Regions from separate parts of the Cupriavidus sp. UGS-1 genome, predicted to be linked through region 1. Evidence: predicted binding sites of a transcription regulator. Region 1 holds the regulator's gene; the other holds the start of a gene.
What was found. The regulator sigma-54, encoded in region 1, starts transcription at its own class of promoters, with help from an activator protein. The targets are predictions, from matches to a motif close to TGGCANGNAANCTGCTTT.

Region 1 (14,424 bases):
ACGGTGGCGCCGAGCCGCTCGAGCAGCCGGCGTCCAGCCATCATGGTGCCGCCGGTGGCGATCAGGTCGTCGATCAGCAGCACGCGGTCGCCGGGCTTGCAGGCATCGGCGTGGATCTCGACGGTGGCGCTGCCGTATTCGAGCTCGTATTCCTCGGCCACGGTCTGGAATGGCAGCTTGCCCTTCTTGCGGATCGGCACGAAGCCCAGGTTCAGCTCGTAGGCGACGATCGCGCCGAGGATGAAGCCGCGGGCATCGATGCCGGCCACCATGTCGAGGCCGGCGTCCATGTAGCGGTGCACGAATACGTCGATCAGCACGCGCAGCGTCTTCGGGTCCTGCAGCAGCGGCGTGATGTCGCGAAACATCACGCCGGGCTGCGGCCAGTCGGGCACGGTGCGGATGCGGTCGCGCAGATAGGTGGTCACGTCGCCCAGCGGCGGGGACTGGATGGTGGGAGCGGGCATGGTCGGAAACAACGGATGAAGGGGTTGGCTGAAGCGCCAGTCATCTAGGATAGCGGCTGCGTCAGCGCTCGGTGATCCGCTGCTCGGCCGCCTCGAGCGCCTCGGGCGTGCCGCGCAGCACCAGGATGTCGCCGGGTTCGAGCACGGTATCGGGCTGCGGATCGAAGGCACGGATGCCGCGCCGCCGCACGGCGGTGACCTCGACGCCGATATGCTCGAGCCCCAGCGTGCCGAGGCGGCGGCCGACCGCGGTCGCGTCCGGCCCCAGCGACAGCGAATGCAGCCGCACCGAGTCGCGCTCGATCATGTCCTCCTCGTCGTCGCGGCCGTGGAAGTAGCCGCGCAGCAGGCTGTAGCGCGCATCGCGGGCCTGCTGCACGCCGCGCACCACGCGCCGCATCGGTACGCCCAGCAGCACCAGCGCATGCGAGGCCAGCATCAGGCTGCCCTCGATGATCTCGGGCACGACCTCGGTCGCGCCGGCGCGCTGCAGCGCTTCCAGCTCCGAATCGTCGACCGTGCGCACGATCACCGGCAATGCCGGCTCGAGCTCGTGCACATGGTGCAGCACCTTCAGCGCCGACGGCGTGTTGGCATAGGTGATGATCACCGCCGCGGCGCGATGGATGCCGGCGGCGATCAGCGCCTCGCGCCGCCCCGCGTCGCCGTAGACCACCGTATCGCCGGCCGCCGCGGCCTCGCGCACGCGGTCCGGATCCAGGTCCAGCGCGACATAGCCGATGCCCTCGCGCTCGAGCATGCGCGCCAGGTTCTGGCCGCTGCGGCCGTAGCCGCAGATGATCGCGTGTTTCTCGGTCTGCAGGCTCTGCGCGGCGATGCGGGTCATGTTCAGCGACTGCAGCAGCCATTCGTTGGCGGCAAAGCGCATTGCAATCGCATCGCTGTACTGGATCAGGAACGGCGCCACCAGCATCGACAGCAGCATCGACGCCAGGATCACCTGCGTCAGCACCGGATCGACCAGGCCCAGCCCGTCGATCTGGTTCAGCAGCACGAAGCCGAACTCGCCGGCCTGTGCCAGCCCCAGGCCGGTGCGGATCGCCACGCCGGGACGCGAGCCGAACAGCCGCGCCAGCCCGGCGATCAGCACGAACTTGAACAGCACCGGCACGATCAGCAGCGTCAGTACCAGCCACAGGTTGTCGATCACCACGCGGACATTGAGCAGCATGCCGATGGTGACGAAGAACAGCCCGAGCAGCACGTCGCGGAACGGCTTGATGTCTTCCTCGACCTGATGCCGGTATGGCGTTTCCGCGATCAGCATGCCGGCCATGAAGGCGCCGAGCGCCATCGACAGGCCCAGCCGCTCGGTCAGGGCCGCCATGCCCAGCGTGACCAGCAGCAGGTTCAGCATGAACAGTTCCTGCGAGCGGCGCGCGGCCACCACGTGGAACCAGCGGCTGACCACGCGCTTGCCCAGCACGAAGATCAGCGTCAGCGCTACCACGATCTTGACGATGGCCAGCGCCAGCGCCATCGGCAGTTCGCCCGGGTCGCGCGACAGCGCGGGGATCACGATCAGCAGCGGCACCACCGCCAGATCCTGGAACAGCAGCACGCTGAAGATATTGCGGCCGTGCTCGGTCTCGAGCTCCAGCCGTTCGGACAGCATCTTGGAGACGATCGCGGTCGACGACATTGCCAGCGCGCCGCCCAGCGCAATCGACGCCTGCCAGGTCAGGTCGAACACCGCGCTGAACAGCCAGCCGACCGGCGCCACCGCCAGCATGGTCAGCACCACCTGGCTGCCGCCGAGGCCGAACACCAGCCGGCGCATCGAGCGCAGCTTGGCCAGATTGAACTCCAGCCCGATCGAGAACATCAAAAAGACCACGCCGAACTCGGCAAGGTACTTGGTCTGGCCGGAATCGCTGGCCAAACCCAGCGCGTGGGGCCCGATCAGGATGCCGACCGCCAGATAGCCGAGCATCGGCGGCAGCTGCAGCATGCGGAAGGCGACCACGCCAAGCACGGCGGCGGCCAGCAGCACAAGGGTCAAGTCCAGCGGAGAATGCATTCGGGCGGGCCGGTGTTGGTGCGAGCGATGGTGCGAGCGGTGGTGCGGGCGGTGGTGCAGATTGCGGTGCGGCAGTGCAGCGGTTGCGGGCAGTAATGCAAGCGGTGGACCAGGAACGGACCTGCCCGGCCCGGCAGTGTTTCGTCAGGGGGCGGCCGGCCGGCGGAGACGGGACCCGAACGCGAAGGCCGACGCCGCGCCGGACGCGCTGCCACCGGCCCGGGCGCCATCGCATTCATTGGTATACTTCGTCGCCATGATAGCCAATTTCAATGCGGAAAGAGCACTCGAGCTCGCACGCCATACCCTGCAAATCGAAGCCGATGCGGTCGCCGCGTTGTCGTCGCGGCTGACGCCGGACTTCGCGCGGGCGGTGCGGCTGGTGCTGGAGTGCTCGGGCCGCGTGGTCGTTTCCGGCATCGGCAAGTCCGGCCATATCGGCCGCAAGGTCGCCGCCACGCTGGCCTCGACCGGGACGCCCGCCTTCTTCGTCCATCCTGCCGAGGCTTCGCACGGCGACCTCGGCATGATCACGCGCGACGACGTGCTGATCGCCTTCTCCAACTCCGGCGAGACCTCCGAACTGCTGTCGATCGTGCCGATCGTCAAGCGCATCGGCGCCAAGCTGATCTCGGTGACCGGCAATATCGAGTCGAACCTGGCGCAACTGGCCGACGCCCATCTGGACGCCCGCGTCGACAAGGAAGCCTGCCCGCTGAACCTGGCCCCGACCGCCAGCACCACGGCGGCGCTGGCGCTGGGCGATGCGCTGGCGGTAGCGGTGCTCGATGCGCGCGGCTTCGGCGAAGAGGATTTCGCACGCTCGCACCCCGGCGGTGCCCTGGGGCGCAAGCTGCTGACCCATGTGCGGGACGTGATGCGCACCGGCAATGCGGTGCCCGAAGTCCGTGAAAGCACGCCGCTGGCGCAGGCGCTGATGGAAATCACCCGCAAGGGCATGGCCATGACCGCGATCGTCGACGCCGACGGCCGCGCGATCGGCGTCTTCACCGACGGCGACCTGCGCCGGCTGCTGGAAACGCCGCGCGACTGGAAGACGGTGCCGATCGGCGAGGTCATGCATGCCAACCCGTTCACGGTCGGACCGGACCAGCTCGCGGTCGAGGCGGTGCAGATCATGGAAGCGAACCGCATCAACCAGCTGCTGGTGGTCGACGCCGACCAGCGCCTGGTCGGCGCGCTGCATATCCATGACCTGACCCGGGCCAAGGTCATCTGACGCACGCCATGCGGGATCTGTTTCCTTCCCTGTCCCGGCTCGCGCTGCGGCTGATGCCGCTGCTGCTGATGGCGCTGGTTGCCGGCAGTACCTTCTGGCTGGTGCAGGTCAATACGCCGCGCGAGGTCAGCGATACCGAACGCCAGAAGCGCCACGTGCCCGACTACTGGATGGAGCGCTTCACCGCGACCGAACTGGCCGAGGACGGCAGCACCAAGATGCGCTTCACCGGCGAGCGGATGATCCATTACGAGGACGACCAGACCTACGAGGTCACGCGGCCGGCGATGCGAGCCTACGAGCCGGATCGGCCGCCGGTGACCGGCACCGCCGACCTCGGCAAGATGAACGCCGACGCGAGCGTGATCGACCTGTTCGGCAATGCCCATATCGTTCGCGTGCAGGGCGCCGATCCGTCGCAGGACCCGCAGATGAGCGCGACGTCGAGCTACTTCCAGATCCTGATCAACGACGACATCGTCAAGACCGACAAGCCGGTCAAGCTGACGCGCGGCCCGTCGGTGATGACCGCCAACGGCCTGGTCTTCAACAATGTCACGCGCGAGGTCAATCTGCTCGGCAATGTGCGCGGCACCATCGTGATGGCGCCGCGCGGCGGCGGCAGCGCGAAACCATGACGCATCGCGCCCGCGCGCCAGGGGCGCACCCCTCGAACGTTCCCTCCCGGACAACGCCAATCAACGCCATCGTGGCCAACATGACCCTGACCCTGACGACCTGGACCCGCCGCCGCGCCACCGCCGTGCTGCTCGCCTTCGCCGCCGGCATGACGCTGGCCCTGCCGGCGCTCGCCGAACGCGCCGACCGCGACAAGCCGCTGGTGCTCGAGGCCGACAACGCCAGCTACGACGACGTCAAGCAGATCTATACGCTGACCGGCAACGTGGTGCTGACCAAGGGAACCATGGTACTGAAGTCCGATGCCGCCGAGGTCCGCACCGACCCCGAGGGCTACCAGTACGCGGTGGCGACCTCGAAGGGCGGCAAGCAGGCCTACATCCGGCAGAAGCGCGACAACGTCGACGAGTACATCGACGGCTGGGGCGACCGCATCGAATACGACGGCAAGCAGGAAGTGGCCAAGCTGATCGGCAATGCGCGCATGGCGCGCCTGGCCGGCGCCAAGATCGTCGACGAGATTCGCGGCGCGGTGCTGACCTACGACAGCCGCAACGAGTTCTACACCGCGGCCGGCGGCAGCGGCAACGCGGCGCCGGCGAACCCGTCCGGCCGCGTGCGCGCCGTGCTGTCGCCGCGCCAGAGCCAGGGGACCGGCGGCAGCGGTGCCGGGGTGGACCTGAAGGGCTCGCCGACGGCCAAACCCTGACTCCGGCCTGCCTCGGTGCCTGACCCCGTGCCGCCCGGCACGCTTCGCCGCACCTTCGCAGCACGTTCGCATTAAGCAGTATCAAAGGATTGCCCACATGTCCGTTGCCGACACCGCTACCGCCACCGCTCCCGCCGCCAACGCCAACACCGCAGCCGGCGCTGGCGCCGGCACGATGCCCGTCACCAGCAATCTGGTGGTGCGCCATCTGAAGAAGCGCTACGGCTCGCGCACCGTGGTCAAGGACGTGTCGCTCGACGTCAAGAGCGGCGAGGTGGTCGGCCTGCTTGGCCCCAACGGCGCGGGCAAGACCACGTCGTTCTACATGATCGTGGGCCTGGTCGCGCTCGACGAAGGCGACATCGTGCTCGATGGCCAGCACATCAGCGGCCTGCCGATCCACGAGCGCGCGCGCATGGGCCTGTCGTACCTGCCGCAGGAAGCGTCGGTGTTCCGCAAGCTCAATGTCGAGCAGAACATCCGCGCGGTGCTGGAACTGCAGCGCGACAACGGCAAGGCGTTATCCGCGGCCGAGATCGAGCGCCGGCTCGACAGCCTGCTCGACGATCTGCAGATCGCCCACCTGCGCAACAATCCTGCGCTGTCGCTGTCCGGCGGCGAGCGCCGGCGCGTCGAGATCGCGCGGGCGCTGGCCTCGGCGCCGCGCTTCATCCTGCTGGACGAACCGTTCGCCGGCGTCGATCCGATCGCCGTCGGCGAGATCCAGCGCATCGTCAGCTTCCTGAAGGCGCGCAATATCGGCGTGCTGATCACCGACCACAACGTGCGTGAGACGCTGGGCATCTGCGACCACGCCTACATCATCAGCGAGGGCGCGGTGCTGGCGGCAGGCGAGCCCAAGGAAATCATTGCCAACGAATCGGTGCGGCGCGTTTACCTGGGCGAAAACTTCCGCATGTAATTGCTTGACCCGGGGCGGCACGACACGCGGCTGCCCCGCCCTGCGAGGCAGCGGCTTCGTACGCCGGCAAGCGATGCCACGATCATGCTCTGGTGATCCATCAGGCAATCGCTTCTGCCCACGCAATCGAAACTTCCGATAGCAAATTCCGTTCCATCGCGGCCGAAGTTGCGCATAAAATAGGCCGCATGAAACCGTCGCTACAGCTACGCCTCTCCCAGCATCTGGCCCTGACGCCGCAGCTGCAGCAGTCGATCCGGCTGTTGCAGTTGTCCACGCTGGAACTGCAACAGGAAGTCGAGCAGGCGCTGACCGAGAATCCGCTGCTCGAACGCGAACACGACTGGATCGAAAGCCCGCTGCGCGTCGCCGCCGACGGGTCGGTCAACGTGCAGACCGCCACCACGACCCCGCCCGCCGAACCGGCGGCGCCCGCGGACTCGCGCGCGGACGGTGCCGCCGCGGCCGACGATGGCTATGCCGACGGCGCGGGCGACGATTATGGCGGCGACTGGAGCCTGGACGACTTCGCCCGCCGTCCGCAAAGCGATGAGGACGAAAAAACGCCGCTGCAATTGCGCGACGCCGAGCCCACGCTGCGCGAATATCTGATGGAGCAATTGGCTCCGCTGAAAATCTCGACGCGCGACAAGGGCCTGGCGATTTTCCTGATCGAATCGCTCGACGACGACGGTTATCTAAGCGCGTCGCTCGAGGAAATCCTGTCCGAATTGCCGGAAGAGCTCGAGTTCGAACTGGACGAAGTGCATGCGATGCTGACGCTGCTGCAAAGCTTCGATCCGCCCGGGGTCGGCGCACGCAACGCAGCAGAATGCCTGTCGCTGCAACTGCGCCGCATCGAACATCCGCAGCGCGACCTGGCGATGACCATCGTCCGCCACCATCTCGAACTGCTGGCCGCGCGCGACTACACACGGCTGAAGAAGGCCCTGCAGGTCGACGACATGCAGTTGAAGGCCGCGCACGAGCTGATCCGCTCGCTCGCGCCGTATCCTGGCCACGCCTACAGCCGGCCGGAAGCGGACTTCGTGGTGCCCGACGTATTCGTGCGCAAGAGCGGCCACAACTGGATCGCGCAGCTCAATCCCGATGTGATGCCACGGCTACGCATCAACGATATGTATGCGCAAATCTTGCGCGGCGCGAAAGGCGATACCGGCGCCGCGGGATTGCAGCAGAAACTGCAGGAGGCGCGCTGGCTCATCAAGAATATCCAGCAGCGTTTCGACACCATTTTGCGCGTCGCACAAGCCATCGTGGAGCGGCAAAAGAATTTCTTTACGCACGGCGAAATTGCGATGCGCCCCTTGGTTTTGCGGGAGATAGCCGATACACTGGGTCTACACGAGTCGACTATTTCTCGTGTGACGACCAACAAGTACATGGCCACCCCGATGGGGACATTCGAGCTGAAATATTTCTTCGGCAGCCATGTATCGACCGAGACCGGCGGTGCCGCGTCTTCCACCGCAATCCGTGCGCTGATCAAGCAGCTGATAGGAGCCGAAGACCCCAGAAACCCGTTGTCCGACAGCCGGATTGCCGAACTGCTGGGGGAACAAGGCTTCGTCGTGGCGCGACGTACCGTCGCCAAATATCGTGAAGCCTTGAAGATCCCGGCCGTGAACCTTCGCAAGTCTTTGTAGCCGAGTCGCATCGCCTGCCTGGTGCGGCTCTTTCAGAAGGAGAAGCGCTATGAACTTCAAGATCAGTGGACACCACTTGGACATCACGCCGTCGCTGCGTGAGTACGTGGAAACGAAACTGGAGCGAATCCTCAGGCATTTCGATCAGGTTATTGACGTCAGCGTGCTGCTATCGGTCGACAATCAAAAGGAAAAGGATCGCCGGCAACGCGCGGAAATCAATGTGCATCTGAAGGGCAAGGACATCTTTGTCGAGGCGCACCACGAAGATCTCTATGCGGCGATCGACATGCTGGTCGACAAGCTGGACCGGCAAGTGATCCGCTACAAGGACAAGGTGCAGAGCCACGACCGCGAATCGCTGAAGTATCACAGCAGCCTGGTGGCGAACCAGGCCCAGCAGTAGCTTGAAGATTCGGCGCGGCCACAACGCCGGCCGGCCTTGAAGTGAGGAAAGAAGCCGTGCCAGGAGCACGGCTTTTTTGCGCCCGTCGCGGCACGGGACCTTCGCAGCCTATAGGATGAAACCGGAATGGGGTTCCGTCTGGCAGGCTTCCCGGTGTATGCTGTGCAATACATATAGAGAATGCCCGCCCCGTTTCCTTGTGCAATGCCGCTCGGGGCGATCGGCATCGGACGGCAGGGAGCCCCCCTGCACTATAATGTGCCGCACGCTGATAGTCGGGAAGCGGCGGCAACGAACGCACCGCCCAGCAACGGCAGACCGGCCCACGCCGGCAAGGACCGCATGGCGGCGCCAGTTTCAGGAATTCCGCGCATTTCAAATGAACCGTTTGGCCAAACTGCTGCCGCCCGGCAATATCTCGCTCGACGTCAGCGTCACCAGCAAGAAACGCGTGTTCGAACAGGCCGGCTTGCTGTTCGAAAACAACCATGGCGTGGCGCGCGCCACGGTGACCGACAATCTGTTTGCCCGCGAATCGCTTGGCTCGACCGGGCTTGGTGCCGGCGTGGCAATCCCGCATGGCCGCATCAAGGGCCTGAAACAGCCGCTGGCTGCCTTCATGCGGCTTGCCGAGCCGATCCCGTTCGAATCGCCCGACGGCAAGCCGGTTTCGCTGCTGATCTTCCTGCTGGTGCCGGAACAGGCCACGCAGCAACATCTGGAAATCCTGTCGGAAATCGCTCAGCTATTGTCCGATCGCGACATGCGTGATGGCCTCGCCGCTTTGCCGACGCCCGATGCGGTTCACCAGTTGCTGGTGCAATGGCATCCTTGACCCTCCCGGCATAAGCGCGCACAGCCGCGCCAACCGCATATACCACCGCCTTAGCGCCCCGCCTCATCCCGCATGGAACTCACCGGCGTCACCTCCCAGTCGATCTTCGACGACAACGCAGCCGACCTCAAACTGTCCTGGGTGGCCGGGCTGGAGGGCGCCGATCGCGCCTTCGACCTCGACTTCGCACGCGAGGCGACCTCGGCGGCCGACCTGGTCGGCCACTTGAACCTGATCCACCCGAACCGGATCCAGGTGCTGGGCAAGCCGGAGATCACCTACTACCAGCGGCTCGACGACGAAACGCGCAAGCGGCAGATGGGTGAGCTGATCCTGCTGGAGCCACCCTTCCTCGTCGTCGCCGACGGCATGGAGCCGCCGCCCGACCTCGAACTGCGATGCACCCGCTCGTCGACGCCGCTGTTCACGACCCCGGTGTCGTCGGCCGCGGTAATCGACCATCTGCGGTTGTATCTGTCGCGCATTTCCGCGCCGCGGGTCACGATGCACGGCGTGTTTCTCGACATCCTCGGCATGGGCGTGCTGATCATGGGCGAATCCGGCCTGGGCAAGAGCGAACTCGGCCTGGAACTGATCTCCCGCGGACATGGCCTGGTCGCCGACGATGCGGTCGATTTCGTGCGTCTTGGCCCCGATTTCGTCGAGGGTCGCTGCCCGCCGCTGCTGCAGAACCTGCTGGAAGTGCGCGGCCTGGGCCTGCTCGATATCAAGACGATCTTCGGCGAAACCGCGGTGCGCCGGAAGATGAAGCTCAAGCTGGTGGTCCAGCTGGTCCGCCGCAACGACGGCGAATTCGAACGGCTGCCGCTCGATTCGCAATATCTCGACGTGCTCGGCCTGCCCATCCACATGGTGAAGATCCAGGTTGCGGCCGGCCGCAACCTCGCGGTGCTGGTCGAGGCCGCCGTGCGCAACACCATCCTGCGGCTGCGCGGCATCGACACGCTGCGCGATTTCATGGATCGCCAGCGCGCCGCGATGCAGGCCGACGCGGCCTCGCGCGGCCAGGGCCGTCTGCTCTGAGCGTTGGACCGGAGCGCCCACTGAGCGTCTGCTCGAGCATGCATTGACGCATCGGCGTGCCCGACACGCCGGCAGCGTCAACCTGATTGGGGTTTTCAGCGTTTTGTGCTGTAATGGGCATCACGCCCAGCCTGCGCCGTTGCGCATCCTGCGCTTGGCGACCCGATCCTCAGTCAGGAGATTCCAGCATGAAGACACTGATCGCAACCTGCGTGCTGCTGTGCCCGCTGGTCGCCACGGGCGCCTTTGCCCAGACCGCCTCCGGCAACAGCCAGCAGAGCAAGATGAAGACGTGCAATGCGCAGGCCGCAGGCAAGACCGGTGACGAGCGCAAGGCCTTCATGAAGGAATGCCTGTCCGCCAAGCCCGCTACCGCCGGCAACTCGCAGCAGCAAAAGATGAAGGCCTGCAACGCGCAGGCGAGCGGCAAGAAGGGCGACGAACGCAAGGCGTTCATGAAGGAGTGCCTGTCCGCGTGACGGCATACCGGTCGGCCGTTGTGCCCGGAGCGGGCGGACGGCCGATCAAGCAGGCCCATCAAGGCCAATGAAGGCGAATCGCACGGCACCCGGCGGTTCGCTTTTTTCTTTGCTGTTTCGCCGCTCTCGCCGCTCTCGCCGTTCTTGCCGCGCTGCGCGTGCATTGCGCGGCTTTCGCACGCTTTCGCCGCTTTTCCCGCTTGCCGCGCCATCCCGGACCACGGATTTCATCGGACCGTCATGACGCAATCATCACGCGATGCTATCCTTCAAGCGTTATGCGCATCGTCCTCATCACCGGCATTTCCGGCTCCGGCAAATCGGTTGCATTGAACGTGCTTGAAGACGCAGGCTACTACTGCGTCGACAACCTGCCAGCGCAGTTCATCCCGGAACTCGCCCGCTATCTCGCGGCCGAGGGCTACACGCATCTGGGCATCGCCACCGATATCCGCAGCCGCGAATCGCTGGCGCGGCTGCCCGAGACACTGCGCAGCCTGTCGGCCGAGCACGAGGTCCGCGTGGTCTTCCTGACCGCCAATACCGATTCGCTGGTGCAGCGCTATTCGGAAACGCGGCGGCGCCATCCGCTGTCCGTGCGGCTCGCGGCGGGCGGGGCGAGCGGTGCGCCCGCACCGACCGAGACCCCGCTGGTCGAAGCGATCGAGATGGAACGCGAACTGCTGAGTCCGCTGGCCGAATCGGCGCACCGCATCGACACCAGCAATGTGCGCACGAATACGCTGCGCGCCTGGATCAAGGACTTCATCCGCGACGACAATCTGCAGCTGACGCTGCTGTTCACGTCGTTCGGCTTCAAGCACGGCGTGCCCAGCGATGCCGACATGGTGTTCGACGTGCGCTCGCTGCCCAATCCGTACTACGACCTGCAGCTGCGGCCGCTGACCGGACGCGATGCGCCGGTGATCGACTTCCTGCAGAGTCAGCCGATGGTGCTCGCGATGGCAGAGGACATCCGCGCCTATGTCGAGAAATGGCTGCCGAGCTTCGTCGCCGACAACCGCAGCTATCTGACGGTGGCGATCGGTTGCACCGGCGGCCAGCACCGCTCGGTCTATATCGCGGAAAGACTTGCCAACTACTTCCGCGCGCATGGTAATGTGCTGGTCAGACACCGCGAGCTGGTGCCGGTCAGCTGATCCGGCCGACCCAGGCGGTGGATCCCGGCGGCGGCGCAACATGCTTGCCCCCGCCCTGTGAGCGAAAGTCTTCTCGGGATCGCATGTCTTCCAGTTCCGCAGCGTCCAATCACGCGGCACCGCTCCACGTCGAAGTCGACAGCCTGCCGCTGTTTCCGCTCCACACCGTGCTGTTTCCCGGCGGCCGGCTGCCGCTGCGCGTATTCGAGTCCCGCTACGTCGACATGGTGCGCAATTGCCTGCGCGACAACGCGGCATTCGGCGTCTGCCTGATCGCCAGCGGCACCGAGGTCGCGCAGGAAGGGGCCGCCACCGTGCCGGAAGCCGTCGGCTGTCTCGCCGAAATCGTCGACTGCAATATGGAGCAGCTTGGCGTGCTGCTGATCGAGACACGGGGCAGGCAACGCTTTCGCATCCTCGAACACCATACCCGCGACGACGGCCTGCTGGTCGCACGCGCCGAGCTGCTGCCCGACGACGTGATCGACTGCAAGCTGGAACTGCTGGGCGAATGCCTCGCCGCGCTGCGCCGGATCGTCGCCTCTCTGCACGCGCCGCCGCACAAGCTGCCGTTCGCCGAGCCGATGCAGTGGGAGGATCCGAGCTGGGTCGCCAATCGGCTATGCGAACTGCTGCCGGTGCCGATGAAGGCCAAACAGATGCTGATGGCGCTGCCCGACGCCGGCATGCGGATCGAGATCGTTCATCGCTTCATGCGCCAGCACCACATGTTGTAGCGGCTGTAGCACGTGGCCACATCGCCGCGGCCGGTTCCAGCGGGCGAATCACACCTTCAGAACAATTGCGGCGCCACCTCGCCGGCCAGCAGCTTGCGCACCGGCGCCGGCATGCCGAGTTCGTCGAGCCGATCCAGCGACAGCCAGCGCCACTGCTCTTGCGCTGCGTCCACTGCTGCCCCTGCCTCACCCGCATCGCGCAACGCCAATGCAGCCATGTCGACGCGCACCGCGCGGATCAGCAGCCGGAAATGGGTGAAGACATGCGTCATCTCGCCGACCATCGCGGCGCGGGCCGGGGTGCCGAACGCCCGTCCGAATGCAAGCGCGTCGTCCTCGGCCTGTTCGGCGTCGAACGGAAGCGCCGGCACGGGCAGTTCCGGCAGGCTCCACAACCCGCCCCAGATGCCGCTGTCCGCGCGCAGCCGCAGCAGCACCTCGCGGCCATGCCGCACCACCACCATCACCGTACTGCGCTCCGGCACCGGCGCGCGCGTCTTCGGCGTCGGCAGCACCGCCGTCAGGCCCTCGCGGCGGGCCACGCACAGGTCCGACAGCGGACAGCGCGCCGCATCGTCCAGGCAGGCCGGCTTGCCGCGCGAGCAGACAGTCGCGCCAAGATCCATCAGCCCCTGCGTGTACGCCACCATGTCATCGGACTGGCGCGGGCCCGGCGCGGGCAGCGCGGCCTCGGCCATTGCCCACATCCGGTTCTCGATCGCCTTTTCGCCAGGATGGCCGTGCACGCCGAAGCAGCGCGCGAAGACCCGCTTGACGTTGCCGTCGAGAATCGGCGCGCGCACGCCGGCGCTGAACGCAGCAATCGCCGCCGCGGTCGAGCGGCCGATGCCGGGCAGCTCGGCGAGCAGGGCCGGATCGCTCGGGAAATGGCCGCCGTACTGCTCGACCACCAGCTTTGCGCAGCGGTGCAGATTGCGCGCCCGCGAGTAGTAGCCGAGCCCGGCCCACAGCGCCATCACCTCGTCGGCCGGCGCGTCGGCGAGCGCCTGCACGGTCGGCAGCCGCGCCAGAAAGCGCTGGTAGTAGTCGATCACCGCGCTGACCTGGGTCTGCTGCAGCATGATCTCCGACAGCCAGATCCGGTACGGATCGCGGGTGTTCTGCCAGGGCAGATCGTGGCGCCCGTGCCGGCGCTGCCATTGCACGACGCGGGCGCCGAAATCGGACGGCACCGCGCTGGCGGCGGAATCAGGGGCGGCAGCGGAGTGCGTGGTGGCTCGAGTGGTGGAACGGCGAGGCATCGATGAGTCGCGAGGGGGGCGTCAGTCTTTTCGGGTCAGCGGTGGCGCGTCGTTGCGCTCAACGCTGGCATTGCGGGCAATAGAAGGTAGAGCGCTGGCCCTGCACGATCTGCCGGACCGGCGTGGCGCAGTGCCGGCAAGGCTTGCCGGCACGATCGTAGACCAGGCAGTCGAGCTGGAAATAGCCGCTGGCCCCGTCGCTGCCGACGAAATCGCGCAGCGTGCTGCCGCCGCGCTCGATCGCCAGCGCCAGTGTCTCGCGCACCGCCGCGGCGAGCCTCTCGCAGCGCGCCCGCGACAGACGGCCTGCGGCGGTGGTCGGCCGGATGCCGGCGCGGAACAGGCTCTCCGAGCAGTAGATGTTGCCGACGCCGACCACGATATCGCCCGACAGCAGCACCGTCTTGATCGCGGCGCTGCGCCCGCGCGTATGGCGGTACAGCCAGTCGCCGTCGAAGGCAGGGTCGAATGGCTCGATGCCCAGATTGCGCAGCAGCGGATGGGTAGGCAGCAGCGCCTCCGGCAGCGTGGTCCACAGCACCGCACCAAAACGGCGCGGGTCGCGGAAACGCAGCGTCAGTGGCCGGCCGGCTGCGTCGTGCAGCAGCAGATCGACATGGTCGTGCGTGCCCGGCGCGGGCGGCTCGTGCCATACGCGCAGCGTGCCGGTCATGCCGAGGTGGATCAGCAGCCAGCCGGCGTCTTCACCACCAGCCACGCCACCGGCCACGCCGCCAGCTGTCGCGTCCCCCTCGCGCACGCATTCGAGCAGCAGATATTTGCCGCGCCGCTCGACACGCCGGATCAACCGCCCGG
Region 2 (14,424 bases), on a different contig from region 1:
GGCGCATGGGCAATTAGAGATCGGACGACTTGGCGGTGGCGGCGCTTGCGAGGGGCGCGGCGGCCGGGGCCGCCGCACACCCGCCGACTCCCGGGCTTAGCGCAGATTGTAGAACGCGCTCTTGCCGGGGTAGCTGGCGATATCGCCCAGGTCTTCCTCGATGCGCAGCAGCTGGTTGTACTTGGCGATACGGTCCGAGCGGGACAGCGAGCCGGTCTTGATCTGGCCGGCGTTGGTGCCGACCGCGATATCGGCGATCGTGCTGTCCTCGGTCTCGCCCGAACGGTGCGAGATCACGGCCGTGTAGCCGGCGCGCTTGGCCATCTCGATCGCGGCGAAGGTCTCGGTCAGCGTGCCGATCTGGTTGATCTTGATCAGGATCGAGTTGCCGATGCCCTTCTCGATGCCTTCCTTCAGGATCTTGGTGTTGGTGACGAACAGGTCGTCGCCGACCAGCTGCACACGCTTGCCGAGCTTGTCGGTCAGCACCTTCCAGCCGTCCCAGTCGCCCTCGGCCATGCCGTCCTCGATCGACACGATCGGGAACTTGTCGCACAGATTGGCCAGGTAGTCGGCCCACTGGGTCGAGTTCAGCGTCAGGCCTTCGCCTTCGAGGTGATACAGGTCCTCGCCTTCGCGGAAGAACTCGCTCGAGGCGCAGTCCAGCGCCAGCAGCACGTCCTCGCCGGCACGGTAGCCGGCCTTCTCGATCGCCTGCAGGATCGTGTTCAGGCATTCCTCGTTCGAGGCGAAGTTCGGGGCGAAGCCGCCTTCGTCGCCGACCGCGGTCGACATGCCCTTGTCGGCCAGGATTTTCTTCAGCGCGTGGAACACCTCGGCGCCGCAGCGCAGCGCTTCACGGAAGCTCTTCTGCGACACCGGCATGATCATGAATTCCTGGATGTCCAGGCTGTTGTTGGCGTGCGCGCCGCCGTTGACGATGTTCATCATCGGCACCGGCATCTGCATCGCGCCCGAACCGCCGAAGTAGCGGTACAGCGGCAGGCCGGCTTCCTCGGCGGCGGCCTTGGCGACCGCCATCGACACGGCCAGCATCGCGTTGGCGCCCAGGCGGCTCTTGTTCTCGGTGCCGTCCAGATCGATCAGCGTGCGGTCCAGGAAGGCCTGCTCGGAGGCGTCCAGGCCCATGATCGCTTCGGAGATCTCGGTGTTGATGTGCTCGACGGCCTTCAGCACGCCCTTGCCCAGGTAGCGCGACTTGTCGCCGTCGCGCAGTTCGATCGCCTCGCGCGAGCCGGTCGACGCGCCCGACGGCACCGCGGCGCGGCCCATCACGCCCGATTCGAGCAGAACGTCGCATTCGACGGTCGGGTTGCCGCGCGAGTCGAGAACCTCGCGACCGATGATATCTACGATTGCACTCATGGATTCCTCTTGATCTAGATCTGATGAAGCTTGGGTCCGTGCACTGCGACTGTGCACCGCGTCTGGTATCGCGCTGCCTTGCCCGCGTGCTCCGGATGGAGACCCGCGTCAGGCGACGCGCCGGTCGAAGCTCAAACGCCCTCGACCACGATCATGTTCATCCGGGCCGCATGCTCGCGCGCCTTGCGGGCCGCGCGGTAGGTCTCGCCGTCGTGGAAGGCCTGGGCCGCCTCGACGCTCGGGAATTTCAGCAGCACCACGCGGGTCGGCGCCCATTCGCCTTCGAGCGGGACCGTGCGGCCGCCGCGCACCAGCACCTCGGCGCCGTGCTCCTGCATGGCCTTGCTGGACAGGACCTTGTACTGCTCGTACTGCTGCGGATCGGTGACGTCGACGTAGGCGATGATGTAGCCGGCGGCCATGCGTATCTCCAGGATGAATCTTATGGTTGTCAACGTTGCCGCCGGATGACGGCGGCAACGTGCGGAATCGGTGATCGGCGAGAAAGCCGTTGCAGCTGACGATTGACGGCTGGCGCTTGGCGCCGCGCTCAGGCGCAGGCCGGCCAGCCGAAATTGTCTTCGAGGAAGCCGGCGCGCTTGGTGAGCGCGTCCAGGTCCTTCAGCACCGCCAGCAGTTCGCGCATGCGCGACAGCGGCACGGCATTGGGACCGTCGGACATCGCCTTGCTTGGATCCGGATGGGTTTCCATGAACAGGCCCGCGATACCGACCGCCACCGCGGCGCGCGCCAGCACCGGCACGAACTCGCGCTGGCCGCCCGAGCTGGTGCCCTGCCCGCCCGGCAGCTGCACCGAGTGGGTCGCGTCGAACACCACCGGCGCGCCCGTCTCGCGCATGATCGCCAGCGAGCGCATGTCGGAAACCAGGTTGTTATAGCCGAACGACACGCCGCGCTCGCACGCCATGAAGCTGTCCTCGGGCAGGCCGGCTTCGCGGGCGGCGTCGCGGGCCTTGTCGATGACGTTCTTCATGTCGCCCGGGGCCAGGAACTGGCCCTTCTTGATATTGACCGGCTTGCCGCTCTGGGCGCAGGCGCGGATGAAATCGGTCTGCCGGCACAGGAAGGCCGGCGTCTGCAGCACGTCGACCACCGCCGCCACCGGCGCGATCTCGTCGATCTCGTGGATGTCGGTCAGCACCGGCACGCCGATCTCGCGCTTGACCGTGGCCAGGATCTCCAGCCCCTTCTCCATGCCCAGTCCGCGAAAGGACTTGCCCGACGAGCGGTTCGCCTTGTCGAACGAGGACTTGTAGATGAAGGGGATGCCGAGTTCGCCGGTGATCGTCTTCAGCTGGCCTGCCGTATCGAGGGCCATCTGCTCCGACTCGATCACGCAGGGCCCGGCGATCAGGAAGAACGGCTGGTCCAGGCCGACGTCGAATCCACACAATTTCATCTTGCTCTCCTGCTATGCGGCCGCTTCAGGCGCCCTTGCGGCGCTGCTGGCCGGCCAGCGCGGCTTCCACGTAGGCCTTGAACAGCGGATGGCCCGCGCGCGGCGTCGAGGTGAATTCCGGATGGAACTGCACGCCGACGAACCACGGGTGCATCTGCGCCGGCAGCTCCATCATCTCGGGCAGGTTCTCGGTCGGGGTGCGGGCCGAGATCACCATGCCGGCCTGTTCCAGCTGCGGCACATAGTGATTGTTGACCTCGTAGCGATGGCGATGCCGCTCGTTGACCTCGGCGCCGTAGATCTGCGCGGCCTTGGTGTCCGCCTTGACGGGCACGCGCTGCGCGCCCAGGCGCATCGTGCCGCCCAGATCGGAATCGGCCGAGCGCTGCTCGACCTTGCCGTCTCGGTCCACCCATTCGGTGATCAGCGCGACCACCGGGTGTTCGGTCTCGAGGCTGAACTCGGTCGAGTTGGCGTCGCGCATGCCGGCCACATGGCGGGCGAACTCGATCACCGCCAGCTGCATGCCCAGGCAGATGCCCAGGTACGGCACCTTGTTCTCGCGCGCATACTGGATCGCGCGGATCTTGCCCTCGGTGCCGCGCTTGCCGAAGCCGCCCGGCACCAGGATTGCGTCCAGCGGCTTGAGCACTTCGAGGTGGCCCGATTCCAGTTCCTCGGAATCGATGTATTCGATATTGACGCGCGTCGCGGTATGCATGCCCGCGTGACGCAGCGCCTCGATCAGCGACTTGTACGACTCGGTCAGGTCGACATACTTGCCGACCATGCCGATCGTCACTTCGTGTTCGGGGTTTTCCTGCGCGTTGACCAGCTTCTGCCACATCGACAGGTCGGCCGGCTTCGGATCGAGGCGCAGCTCCTCGCAGATCAGCCGGTCCAGGCCCTGCTCGTTGAGCATCTGCGGGATCTTGTAGATGCTGTCGACGTCCCACACCGAAATCACCGCTTCCTGCGGGATATTGGCGAACAGCGAGATCTTGGCGCGTTCGTCGTCCGGAATCGGCCGGTCGGCGCGGCACAGCAGCGCGGTCGGCGAGATGCCGATTTCGCGCAGCTTCTGCACCGAGTGCTGGGTGGGCTTGGTCTTGAGCTCGCCGGCGCTGGCGATGAACGGCACCAGCGTCAGATGGACGAAGGCCGCGTGGTTGCGGCCCATGCGCAGGCTCATCTGGCGCGCGGCCTCCAGGAACGGCAGCGATTCGATGTCACCGACGGTACCGCCGATCTCGACCAGCGCCACGTCGGCCTTGCCTTCGTGCGAGGCGGCCGCGCCCTTCTCGATGAACGCCTGGATCTCGTTGGTGATATGCGGGATCACCTGCACGGTCTTGCCCAGGTATTCGCCGCGCCGCTCCTTGCGGATCACCGATTCGTAGATCTGGCCCGTGGTGAAGTTGTTCGACTTGCGCATCTTGGCCGAGACGAAGCGCTCGTAGTGGCCAAGATCGAGGTCGGTCTCCGCGCCGTCTTCCGTGACGAATACTTCGCCATGCTGGAAGGGGCTCATCGTGCCGGGGTCGACGTTGATGTAGGGATCGAGCTTGAGGAGGGTGACTTTGAGGCCGCGCGACTCGAGAATAGCCGCGAGCGAGGCGGCAGCGATGCCCTTGCCGAGGGAAGAGACGACGCCACCGGTGACGAAGACGAATTTGGTCATAAACCGAGCTTGCCGGGGAAATCGGGATTATACATGAGCGGGGCCGGATGGACCGCCCGAATCGGCGTGCCGGACTGTGCGCTCACGTGTCGAATTCGGCCGCGCCCCGGCACCGTGCAAGCCCTCGAAGCCAGCTCCACCACGGTTCACTGCGGTTCGCGCGGACGCTCGCGCCGTGCCCGCACCGGCTGCCCCCAGCGGTCGCCCTCGCCCTGCCGCGTCAGCGGGTGCTCGACCCGGTCGGCGGCGTCCCATTCCGGATTGTCGATCTCGCGGAATACCTGGCGCAGGCGCTCGCCCCAGGTCTCGCGGATCATGCAGAAATACGGATTGCGATCGTCGATCGTGGCAAAGCGCGTCACATGCAGCGAATCGGCCTCGTAGACCAGCAGGTCCAGCGGCAGCCCCACCGAGATATTGGACTTGAGCGTCGAGTCCATCGAGATCAGCGCGCACTTGGCCCCTTCGGCCAGCGGCAACGCCGGATGCACCACGCGGTCGATGATCGGCTTGCCGTACTTGGCCTCGCCGATCTGGAAGTAGCAGTTCTCCGGCGTCGCCTCGACGAAATTGCCGGCCGCATAGATATTGAACAGGCGCGCCCGTTCCCGGCCGATCTGGCCGCCGAAGATCAGGCTGACGTTGAACTCGATGCCGGCATCGCGCAGCGCATCGGCATCGCGCCGATGCACCTGGCGCACCGCGTCGCCGACGATCGAGGCCGCTTCGAACATATCGCGCGCGGTCCACAGCGAGCGCTTGCCGTCGCGGCTCTCCATCAGGATCTGGCGGATCGACTGGCTGATGGCCAGGTTGCCGGCGGTCATCAGCACCATGACGCGGTCGCCGGTCTCCTCGAACACCGTCAGCTTGCGGGCGGTCGAGATCGCGTCGACACCCGCATTGGTGCGCGAGTCGGACAGGAATACCAGGCCGGCATCGAGCCGCATGGCTACACAGTACGTCATGGCTTTGTCTTATTGTGGTGACATGGCGCGCGGCGGAACGCGCGGGAGCATCCCGGCATTCTAGCGCCCTCCTCGCGCGCGCCCTGCACCCCGGAGGCTCAGACCGGCTCGATCAGGATCTGCACCGACAGCGATTCGGTGCCGCCGCCCTCGCGCACGCCGCGGATCGGCGCCGCGGAGCGGTAGTCGCGCCCCACCGCCAGGCGGATATGGCGGGTGTCGGTGAAGCAGCCGTGCGTCACGTCGATGCTGCACCAGCGCTCGCGCTCGGTGTCGACGCACAGGTCGGCCCAGGCGTGGCTGGCCAGCTCGGTGGCGGCCGGGTCGTGGAAATAGCCGCTGACGTAGCGCGCCGGCACACCGAAGGCGCGGCAGGCGGCCACCATCACCTGCGCCTGGTCCTGGCAGACCCCGGCGCCGAGTGCGAAGGCCTCGGCGGCGCTGGTGCCGACATCGGTGGCATTGGGCTGGTAGCGCACGCGTTCGCCAATCGCCTGGGCCAGCGCCAGCAGCGCGGCCGGGTCATGGCCGGCGGCCAGATACGGCGCGGCGAATGCGCTCAGCTCGGCCGGCGCGCTGGTCAGCGGCGTGCCGCTGCGAAAGTACAGCGGCGACACGCGCGCCTCGCCCGGCGGCGGGGCGTCGCCAAAGCAGCCGTCGGCATCGGCGGCGGGCGTGATCTCGACCTCGCCGCTGGCGGCGATGGTGATGGTGTCGGCCGGCCGCGCCAGCGTGAACTGATGGACGATATTGCCGAAGCCGTCGAGCGACTCGGACAGATTGCCCGGCACCGACAGCTGCCATTGGTGCACCTGCTGCAGCGGGCCGGAGCGCGGCGCCAGCCGCAGCTCGTGAACGCTGCGGATCACCGGCTCGGTATAGCGATAAACGGTGCGGTGGTGGATCTGGTATTTCACGGTCCTGTCGCGCGACGCCGGGTTCAGGCTTTCAGGCTGCCAGCGGGGGCACCAGGAAATCCCGGCTGATGCCGCTGCCCAGATCGCCGATGCGTTCAAGGAAGCTGGTCAGGAACGCGTGCAGCCCGACCGCGAAGATGTCGTCGATGCGCGCGTATTTGAGGTCGGCATGCAGTTTACCAGCGTGCCGTTCGGTCTCGGCGGACTGCTGGTTGCGCACCAGCGCCAGGATCGCCACCACCTCGTCCATGCTCGACACCAGCGAACGCGGCATGTCGGGCCGCAGGATCAGCAGTTCGGCGACGCGCACCGGCGTGATCACGGTGCGGTAGATCTTGCGGTAGACCTCGAAGCCGGACACCGAGCGCAGCACCGCGGCCCAGTGATAGAAATCCTGTTCGGTCCGCTCGCTGCCGCCATTCTCGCTGCCGGTGGCCTGGAACTTGACGTCGAGGATCCGCGCGGTATTGTCGGCGCGCTCCAGGAAGGTGCCCAGCCGCATGAAGTGGAAGGCGTCGTCCTTCAGCATGGTGCCGAACTGCACGCCGCGCGCCAGATGCGAGCGGAACTTGACCCATTCGAAGAACTGCGACGGATCGTCGCGCAGCACGCCGTCCGTGATCATCCGCTGCACGTCCAGCCACGTGGTGTTCAGCGTCTCCCACACCTCGGTCGTCAGCGAACCGCGCACGGCCCGCGCGTTCTCGCGCGCCGCGCGCAGGCAGCTCATGATCGACGACGGGTTGGTCATGTCGCGCACCATGAAGTCGATCACGTCCTCGCGCGAGAGCAGCCCGTACTTGTGGTCGAACGCGTGCGTCAACTCGGAGATATCGAGCATCGCCCACCAGCCCTGCTCGGCCACCTCGATCGATTGCGGCAGCAGCGAGGTCTGGTAGTTGACGTCGAGCATGCGCGCGGTATTTTCGGCGCGCTCGGTGTAGCGCGCCATCCAGAACAGGTGGTCGGCGGTGCGGCTCAGCATGATGGCTCTCCGTGGTCCGGTCGAAGATCGCGGGGGGTCGGCAGGGGTTGCCAGGTATCGATGGCTCGGCGGTTCAGCGGTTCAGCGCTCCAGCACCCAGGTGTCCTTGGTGCCGCCGCCCTGCGAGGAATTGACCACCAGCGACCCCTCGCGCAGCGCCACGCGCGTCAGCCCGCCCGGCACCATGCGCACCTCCTTGCCCGACAGCACGAACGGCCGCAGATCGATATGGCGCGGCGCGATGCCGGCCTCGACATAGGTCGGACAGGTCGACAGCGCCAGCGTCGGTTGCGCGATGTATTGATGCGGCCGCGCCTTGACCACCTCGCGGAACGCGTCGATCTCCGCGCGCGTCGCCGCCGGCCCGACCAGCATGCCGTAGCCGCCGGCGCCATGCGTTTCCTTGACCACGAGTTCGTCCATGTGGTCGAGCACGTACTGCAGATCGTCCGGGCGCCGGCACATATAGGTCGGCACGTTGGCCAGCAGCGGCTCCTCGCCCAGATAGAAGCGGATCATCTCCGGCACATAGGGATAGATCGACTTGTCGTCGGCGACGCCGGTACCGATCGCATTGCATACCGTGACATTGCCGGCGCGATAGACCGCCAGCAGGCCGGCCGCGCCCAGCGTCGAATCGGGCCGGAACACCAGCGGATCGAGAAAGTCGTCGTCGACGCGGCGGTAGATCACGTCGACGCGCTGTGGGCCCTGCGTGGTGCGCATGTACAGAAAGTCGTCCTGCACGAACAGGTCGCTGCCCTCGACCAGTTCGATGCCCATCTGCTGCGCCAGGAACGCATGTTCGAAATAGGCGGAGTTGTACATGCCGGGCGTCAGCACCACCACGGTGGGATCGGCCATCCCCTGCGGCGACACGCTGCGCAGCATGTCCAGCAGCAGGTCGGGATAGTGGGCCACCGGCGCGACGCGGTTGCGCGCAAACAGCTCGGGGAACAACCGCATCATCATCTTGCGATTCTCGAGCATGTACGAGACGCCGGACGGCACCCGCAGATTGTCCTCGAGCACATAGAACTCGCCCTCGCCGGCGCGCACCACGTCGATGCCGGCGACATGCGCATAGATGTCGCGCGGCACGTCGATGCCCAGCATCTCGGGACGGTACTGCGCGTTGTCGTAGACCTGCTCGGGCGGAATCACGCCGGCGCGGATGATGTCCTGCCCGTGATAGATGTCATGGATGAAGCGGTTCAGCGCGGCGACCCGCTGGCGCAGGCCCCGCTCCAGCAGCGCCCATTCGCCGGCCGGGAAGATGCGCGGAATCACGTCGAACGGGATGGTGCGCTCGGTGCCGCTGTTGTCCTCGTCCTTGTCGCCATAGACGGCGAAGGTGATGCCCACGCGCCGGAACACCAGGTCGGCCTCGGCACGCTTGTTGGCCATGGTGGCCTCCGACTGGCGCGCCAGCCAGTCGGCGAAGTGACGGTAGTGCGGCCGGATCGCGTCGGGCGACAAGGCCTGCCCGGCGGCGATGTTCGGGGGCGCATCGCCGCGCCAGTCCAGCATTTCATCGAAAAACCGCGCCGCCATGATGCCCTCCCCAGTGCCGGGCGCCCGACCGGCCGCCGCGCATCGTTGACTCCTACAGCATACGTCCGGCCGCTGCCCCCGAGAAGGAAGTCAGGTGCCTTGGCAGACATTCAAGCAAGATGTCTGCCAGTGGAAAGGTTGCGCAAACGGGGCGGAAAGACGCGCAGGGGCGGGAAACGTCACGGAATGGCGCGGAGCGGCGCGGGAACAGGCCGCCCCGGCACACCATTTCAGTGCACGGGCTGGCCGCCGCGGACTGGCGGACGCTCCGCCAGGATCTGGCGCACCAGCTCCTCGGGCGGCTTGCGGATATCGAGCACCAGCGCGTCGCGCGGCTCCTCCAGCGTATCGAGCTGGCTCTGCAGCAGCTTGGGGTCGAAGAAATGCCCGCTGCGGCCGGCCAGGCGGGTGCGCAGCACGTCGATATCGCCCTTCAGGTAGATGAAGCTGACCCCGCCGTCGGGCGGCGTCAGCCGGTCGCGATAGATCTGGCGCAGCGCGGAGCAGGTGAAGACGTGGGGGCGGCCCTCGGCGCGGGCCTGGTCGATGGCCGCGCGCATCGCGTCCAGCCAGGGCCAGCGGTCCTCGTCGGTCAGCGGAATGCCCGCGGCCATCTTGGCCTTGTTGGCGGCGCTGTGGAATTCGTCGGCATCATGGAAGCCGCAATGCAGCGCCTGCGCCAGCAGCGAGCCGACCGTGGTCTTGCCGCTGCCGGAGACGCCCATCAGGATATAGATCATGTCTGCTCCATCGATCAGGATCGGACGGTCGGTGCCGTCCTTGTTGGTCTGACCGCGCGCCGGCGAGTTCGCATGCGGGCGGTCGAGGCCGGACGCCAGGTCCGGCCGACTTCGGGATTGATTCGGTATCGGATATCGCCCAGCGGATAGCGGATAGCGGGTTCCGGATAGCGGCTGCCGCAAGTACGCCCTACAGCACGACTACAGCACGACTATAGTGCGCGCGGCGCCGCCATCGCATCGGCCTCGCTGAGGTCCAGCGCGCTGCCGCCCTGCTCGGCGCCGCGCGCGTGGCGGCGGAACAGGCCGAACAGGCCGCGGCCCAGGCTGTAGTCGGCGAACGCGTCCTGCGGCGGTGCAGCAGGCGCGCGCGCCGCGAGCTCTGCCGGATCGCCGAGCCACGCCAGCGTGCCGGCGACCGCATCGACGCGCAGCAGGTCGCCATCGCGCACGCGCGCCAGCGGACCGCCCGCGCTGGCCTCGGGGCCGACGTGGATCACCGCCGGCACCTTGCCGGAGGCACCCGACATGCGGCCGTCGGTGACCAGCGCGACGCGATGGCCGGCGTCCTGCAGCGCGCCCAGCGGCGGCGTCAGCCGGTGCAGCTCCGGCATGCCGTTGGCGTTCGGCCCCTGGAAGCGCACCACGACGATGACGTCGCGGTCGAGCTCGCCGCGCGCGAACGCGTCCTGCAACGCCTGCTGCGATTCGAACACGCGCGCCGGCGCCTCGACGATCCGGTGCTCGGGCGCGACCGCCGACACCTTGATCACGCCGCGGCCCAGGTTGCCGGACATCAAGCGCAATCCGCCTTCGGGATCGAACGGCTTGTCGATCGGCGCGAGCACCTGCGCGTCGCCGCTTTGCGCCGGGGCTTCGCGCCACTGCAACGCGCCGTCGTGCAGTACCGGCTCCCGCGCATAACGCGCCAGTCCCGGGCCGGCCACGGTCTCGACGTCCTCGTGCAGCAGCCCGGCATCGAGCAGTTGCCGAATGACGAAGCCGACGCCGCCGGCCGCATGGAAATGATTGACGTCGGCGGCGCCGTTCGGATAGACGCGCGCCAGCAGCGGCGTCACGCGCGACAGCCGGTCGAAGTCGTCCCAGTCGATCACGATGCCGGCCGCACGCGCCATCGCCACCAGATGGATCGTGTGGTTGGTCGAGCCGCCGGTCGCCAGCAGTCCGACGATGCCGTTGACGACCGCGCGTTCGTCGACGATGCGGCAGATCGGCAGATAGCCATCGCCGCGTGCCGACAGTGCCAGCGCGCGCTGCGCCGCGGCGGCCGTCAGCGCATCGCGCAGGCCGCCCTCCGGCGGCACGAACGCCGCGCCCGGCAGATGCAGGCCCATGATTTCCATCAGCAGCTGGTTGCTGTTGGCGGTGCCATAGAACGTGCAGGTGCCGGCGCCGTGATAGGCCTGGCACTCGGCCTCGAGCAGCGCGTCGCGGCCGACCTGGCCGGTGGCATACAGCTGCCGCACGCGCGCCTTCTCCTTGTTGGGCAGGCCGCTGGCCATCGGTCCGGCCGGCACCATCACCACCGGCAAATGGCCGAACTGCAGCGCGCCCATCACCAGCCCCGGGACGATCTTGTCGCAGACGCCGAGCATCACCACCGCATCGAAGGTGTTGTGCGACAGCGCGATCGCGGCGCCCATCGCGATCGCATCGCGTGAGAACAGCGAAAGCTCCATGCCGGGATTGCCCTGCGTGATGCCGTCGCACATCGCCGGCACGCCGCCGGCGACCTGCGCCACCGCGCCCACTTCACGCGCCGCCGCGCGGATCAGCGCGGGATAGCGCTCATAGGGCTGGTGCGCGGACAGCATGTCGTTGTACGCGGTGACGATGCCGAGATTCAGCGCATGTTCCACGCGCAGCTTCAGCTTGTCGGCGGCCGGCAGCGCGGCGTAGCCATGAGCCAGGTTGGCGCAGGACAAGCCCTGTGCCGGGCCCAGTTCGCGTTGCGCGCGGGCGCAGCGCTCCAGGTAGGCGCTGCGGCTGGCGCGGCTACGTTCGACGATGCGCGCGGTGACGTCGCGCACGGCGGAATCGAGAGTCTGTGGCATTCGATATGAAGAGGCGAACGGGGGATCGGGCGGTTCGATCAACGGGATATCGGCGGATCCCGGCAGGGTCGATTTGTGTAGAATTTCTACATTCTACCGGAAGACGGCGCCATTCCAGAAGCCTCGTGTCGCACCGCCCCATCCCAAACAGCGAAAAAACCCAGTGAAATCGAGCTTTCCATCGTTCGGCATCAGGGTTATTCCCGACTGCGGCGCACGGCGTTCCACCCGATCATTCGGCCGGCCAAGTAGAATCTCTACAAATCCCGATCCAATCCGACTCTTGCCGCCCTCATGCGTGACCGCATCCTCGCCGTCTACGACTCCCTTCGCCCCTCCGAACGCCGCCTCGCCGACTACGTCGCGCGCCACGGCGCCAGCGTGATCCGGCTGTCGATGCCGGAGCTCGCTCGCCTTGCCGGCGTGTCGCAGCCGACCATTGCACGCTTTTGCGCGGCGCTCGGCTACGACGGCTTTCGCGAGTTCAAGCTGCAGTTCGCGCAGACCGTCGGCGCCGGCACGCCTTTCGTGCACCAGGACGTCAATCCGCAGGACCGGCCGGCCGATATCGCCGGCAAGGTGTTCGACCGCACCATCGCGACATTGATGTCGGTGCGCAATGCGTTGTCGGCCGATCAGATCGAGCACGGCATCGCGCTGCTGGCCGGCGCGCGCCGCATCGAGTTCTACGGCTGCGGCAACTCCGGCATCGTCGCCCTCGACATCCAGCACAAGTTCTTCCGTCTCGGCATGCCGACCGTCGCGTACTCCGATCCGCATGTGTTCAGCATGTCCGCCGCGCTGCTGGCGCCGGGCGACGTCGCGGTGCTGGTGTCCAACAGCGGCCGCACCTGGGACATGCTGACCGCGGCCACGCTGGCGCGCGGCGCGGGCGCCAGCGTGCTGGCGCTGACGCACAGCGGCTCGCCGCTGGCCGCGCTGGCCGACGTCTGCGTGTTCTCCGATGTGGAAGAGGACAGCGAGGTCTATACGCCGATGACCTCGCGCATCAGCCATCTGGTGCTCGGCGATGTGCTCGCCGCGGGCGTCGCGCTGGCACGGGCCGACACGATGGCGGGCCGCTTGCAACGCGCGAAGGCGCATCTGCGCGAGCGCCGCATCGCCAGCGCCGAGCCCAGCCATGCGATCGAGCCGCTGCCGCGCGGCAAGGCGCGCCGCAGCGCGGGGCCGGCGGCAAAAGGTGCGTCGAAGCGAGTGACTACGCCCGCGACCAAGCGTGCGGCGAGCCCGGCCGCCCGCCGCGCGGCCAAGCGGTAACCCGTACTCGTTCATTCCGGCGCATCCTGGGCCGGCCGCCAGTAGCGCCGCGCCTGCTGCCGGAACGACGCGATCGCAATGCCGTCCCGATTCGCGACGACTTCGACGGCGCCGGTGCGATCGCTGCGATAGCGCGCGATCCCGCGGCGGCCATAGCGCGCCCATACCTGCGCATGCGGATGCCGGTAGCGGTTGCGATAGCCGAGCTGGAACACCGCCGCAACGGGCCGCACCGCGTCGAGCCATTCGTCGCTGGACGACGTGCGGCTGCCATGGTGCGGCCCCAGCAGCAGGTCGGCACGCAGCGCATCGGGCGGCAGGCGAGCGACCATTGCCAGTTCGGCGGCGCGGTCGATATCGCCGGTCAGCAGCATCGCGGCGTACGGGCTCGAGATCCGCAGCACGCAGCTGCGCGCATTGCTGCCGATCGCCGCGTCGTCGCCCTGCCCCGGCAACGGATGCAGCAGCTCGAAACGCACGCCGTCCCATTGCCACGCGATACCGGCCGCACACACCGCACCGGCATCCGGCCCGCTCCCGGCCTGCAACCGCCATAGCGGATGGCCACGCGGCAGCGACGCCCACAGGCGCCGGACCGGCAGCGCCGCCATCACGTCGCGCGCGCCGCCGGCATGATCGGCGTCCTCGTGACTGATCACCAGCGCATCGAGCGAGTGAATGCCAACCGCGCGCAGGAACGGCACCACCACGCGCTCGCCGGCGCTGGGCCGTGGCGAATCGGCCGGATTGCTGGTCGCGCCATACGCCGGCCCGGCGTCGTACAGCAGCCGATGGCCGCGGGTCTCGATCAGCACCGCCGCGCCCTGCCCGACATCGAGCGCCGTCGCGCGGAAGGCGGCGGCCGGCAGCGGCGCGCGGCCGCTCGACAGCATCGGGATCAGCAGCACCAGGCCATGCACGCGCCAGCCCCAGCCGAAGGCACGGGGGGCCAGCAGCACCGCCGTGCCGAGCAGCGCGAAGGCGAGTTCGACGGTATCGGGCCGCGCGGCCTGCCAGACGGCCCAGTGCGGCGCCGCCAGTCGCACCAGCACCGCCGCCAGCCATGCCATCGCCTGGTGCGCCAGCGTCAGCAGCCATGCGGCCACCAGCGCGATGGCGCCGCCGAGCGGCCAGTCCACGGGCCACGCCGCCAGCATCGCCGCGCCCAGCGCCAACGGCGTCACCAACAGGCTGACGAGCGGAATCGCCAGCGCATTGGCCAGCGGCGACACCACCGACACCTGCTGGAACAACAGCAGCGTCGGCGGCAGCAGTCCGATCGTGACGGCCCATTGCGTGCGCACCGACTCGGCCAGATGCCGCCGCAGGCCTTGCCAGCGCGCCTGCCAGACCGAGCGCCGCGACGGCTCGCCGCCGGCCACGGCCACGGTTCGCTGCGACGCCGCCACGAAGATCGCCG

Region 2: LRR16_RS22335 (circularly permuted type 2 ATP-grasp protein) is a predicted target of sigma-54. The motif match lies at 9,023-9,040, and genes of this name have one in related genera.

What each region holds. Positions count from the first base shown of each region.
Region 1 covers NZ_JAJQJF010000022.1:26,754-41,177, reverse strand. The annotation lists gene LRR16_RS21925 (adenine phosphoribosyltransferase) at 1-467, opposite strand, end outside; gene LRR16_RS21920 (monovalent cation:proton antiporter family protein) at 529-2,508, opposite strand; gene LRR16_RS21915 (SIS domain-containing protein) at 2,765-3,748, shown strand; gene lptC (LPS export ABC transporter periplasmic protein LptC) at 3,757-4,386, shown strand; gene lptA (lipopolysaccharide transport periplasmic protein LptA) at 4,467-5,096, shown strand; gene lptB (LPS export ABC transporter ATP-binding protein) at 5,194-6,018, shown strand; gene LRR16_RS21895 (RNA polymerase factor sigma-54) at 6,207-7,685, shown strand; gene hpf (ribosome hibernation-promoting factor, HPF/YfiA family) at 7,735-8,091, shown strand; gene ptsN (PTS IIA-like nitrogen regulatory protein PtsN) at 8,471-8,926, shown strand; gene hprK (HPr(Ser) kinase/phosphatase) at 8,999-9,970, shown strand; gene LRR16_RS21875 (PsiF family protein) at 10,159-10,449, shown strand; gene rapZ (RNase adapter RapZ) at 10,728-11,609, shown strand; gene LRR16_RS21865 (LON peptidase substrate-binding domain-containing protein) at 11,693-12,346, shown strand; gene mutY (A/G-specific adenine glycosylase) at 12,403-13,608, opposite strand; gene mutM (bifunctional DNA-formamidopyrimidine glycosylase/DNA-(apurinic or apyrimidinic site) lyase) at 13,667-14,424, opposite strand, start outside.
Region 2 covers NZ_JAJQJF010000023.1:41,469-55,892, reverse strand. The annotation lists gene ftsB (cell division protein FtsB) at 1-7, opposite strand, end outside; gene eno (phosphopyruvate hydratase) at 97-1,386, opposite strand; gene LRR16_RS22365 (DUF1330 domain-containing protein) at 1,518-1,808, opposite strand; gene kdsA (3-deoxy-8-phosphooctulonate synthase) at 1,937-2,806, opposite strand; gene LRR16_RS22355 (CTP synthase) at 2,832-4,487, opposite strand; gene LRR16_RS22350 (peptidase) at 4,634-5,455, opposite strand; gene LRR16_RS22345 (transglutaminase family protein) at 5,554-6,372, opposite strand; gene LRR16_RS22340 (alpha-E domain-containing protein) at 6,404-7,357, opposite strand; gene LRR16_RS22335 (circularly permuted type 2 ATP-grasp protein) at 7,439-8,911, opposite strand; gene LRR16_RS22330 (gluconokinase) at 9,142-9,651, opposite strand; gene edd (phosphogluconate dehydratase) at 9,864-11,726, opposite strand; gene LRR16_RS22320 (MurR/RpiR family transcriptional regulator) at 12,021-13,004, shown strand; gene LRR16_RS22315 (DNA internalization-related competence protein ComEC/Rec2) at 13,016-14,424, opposite strand, start outside.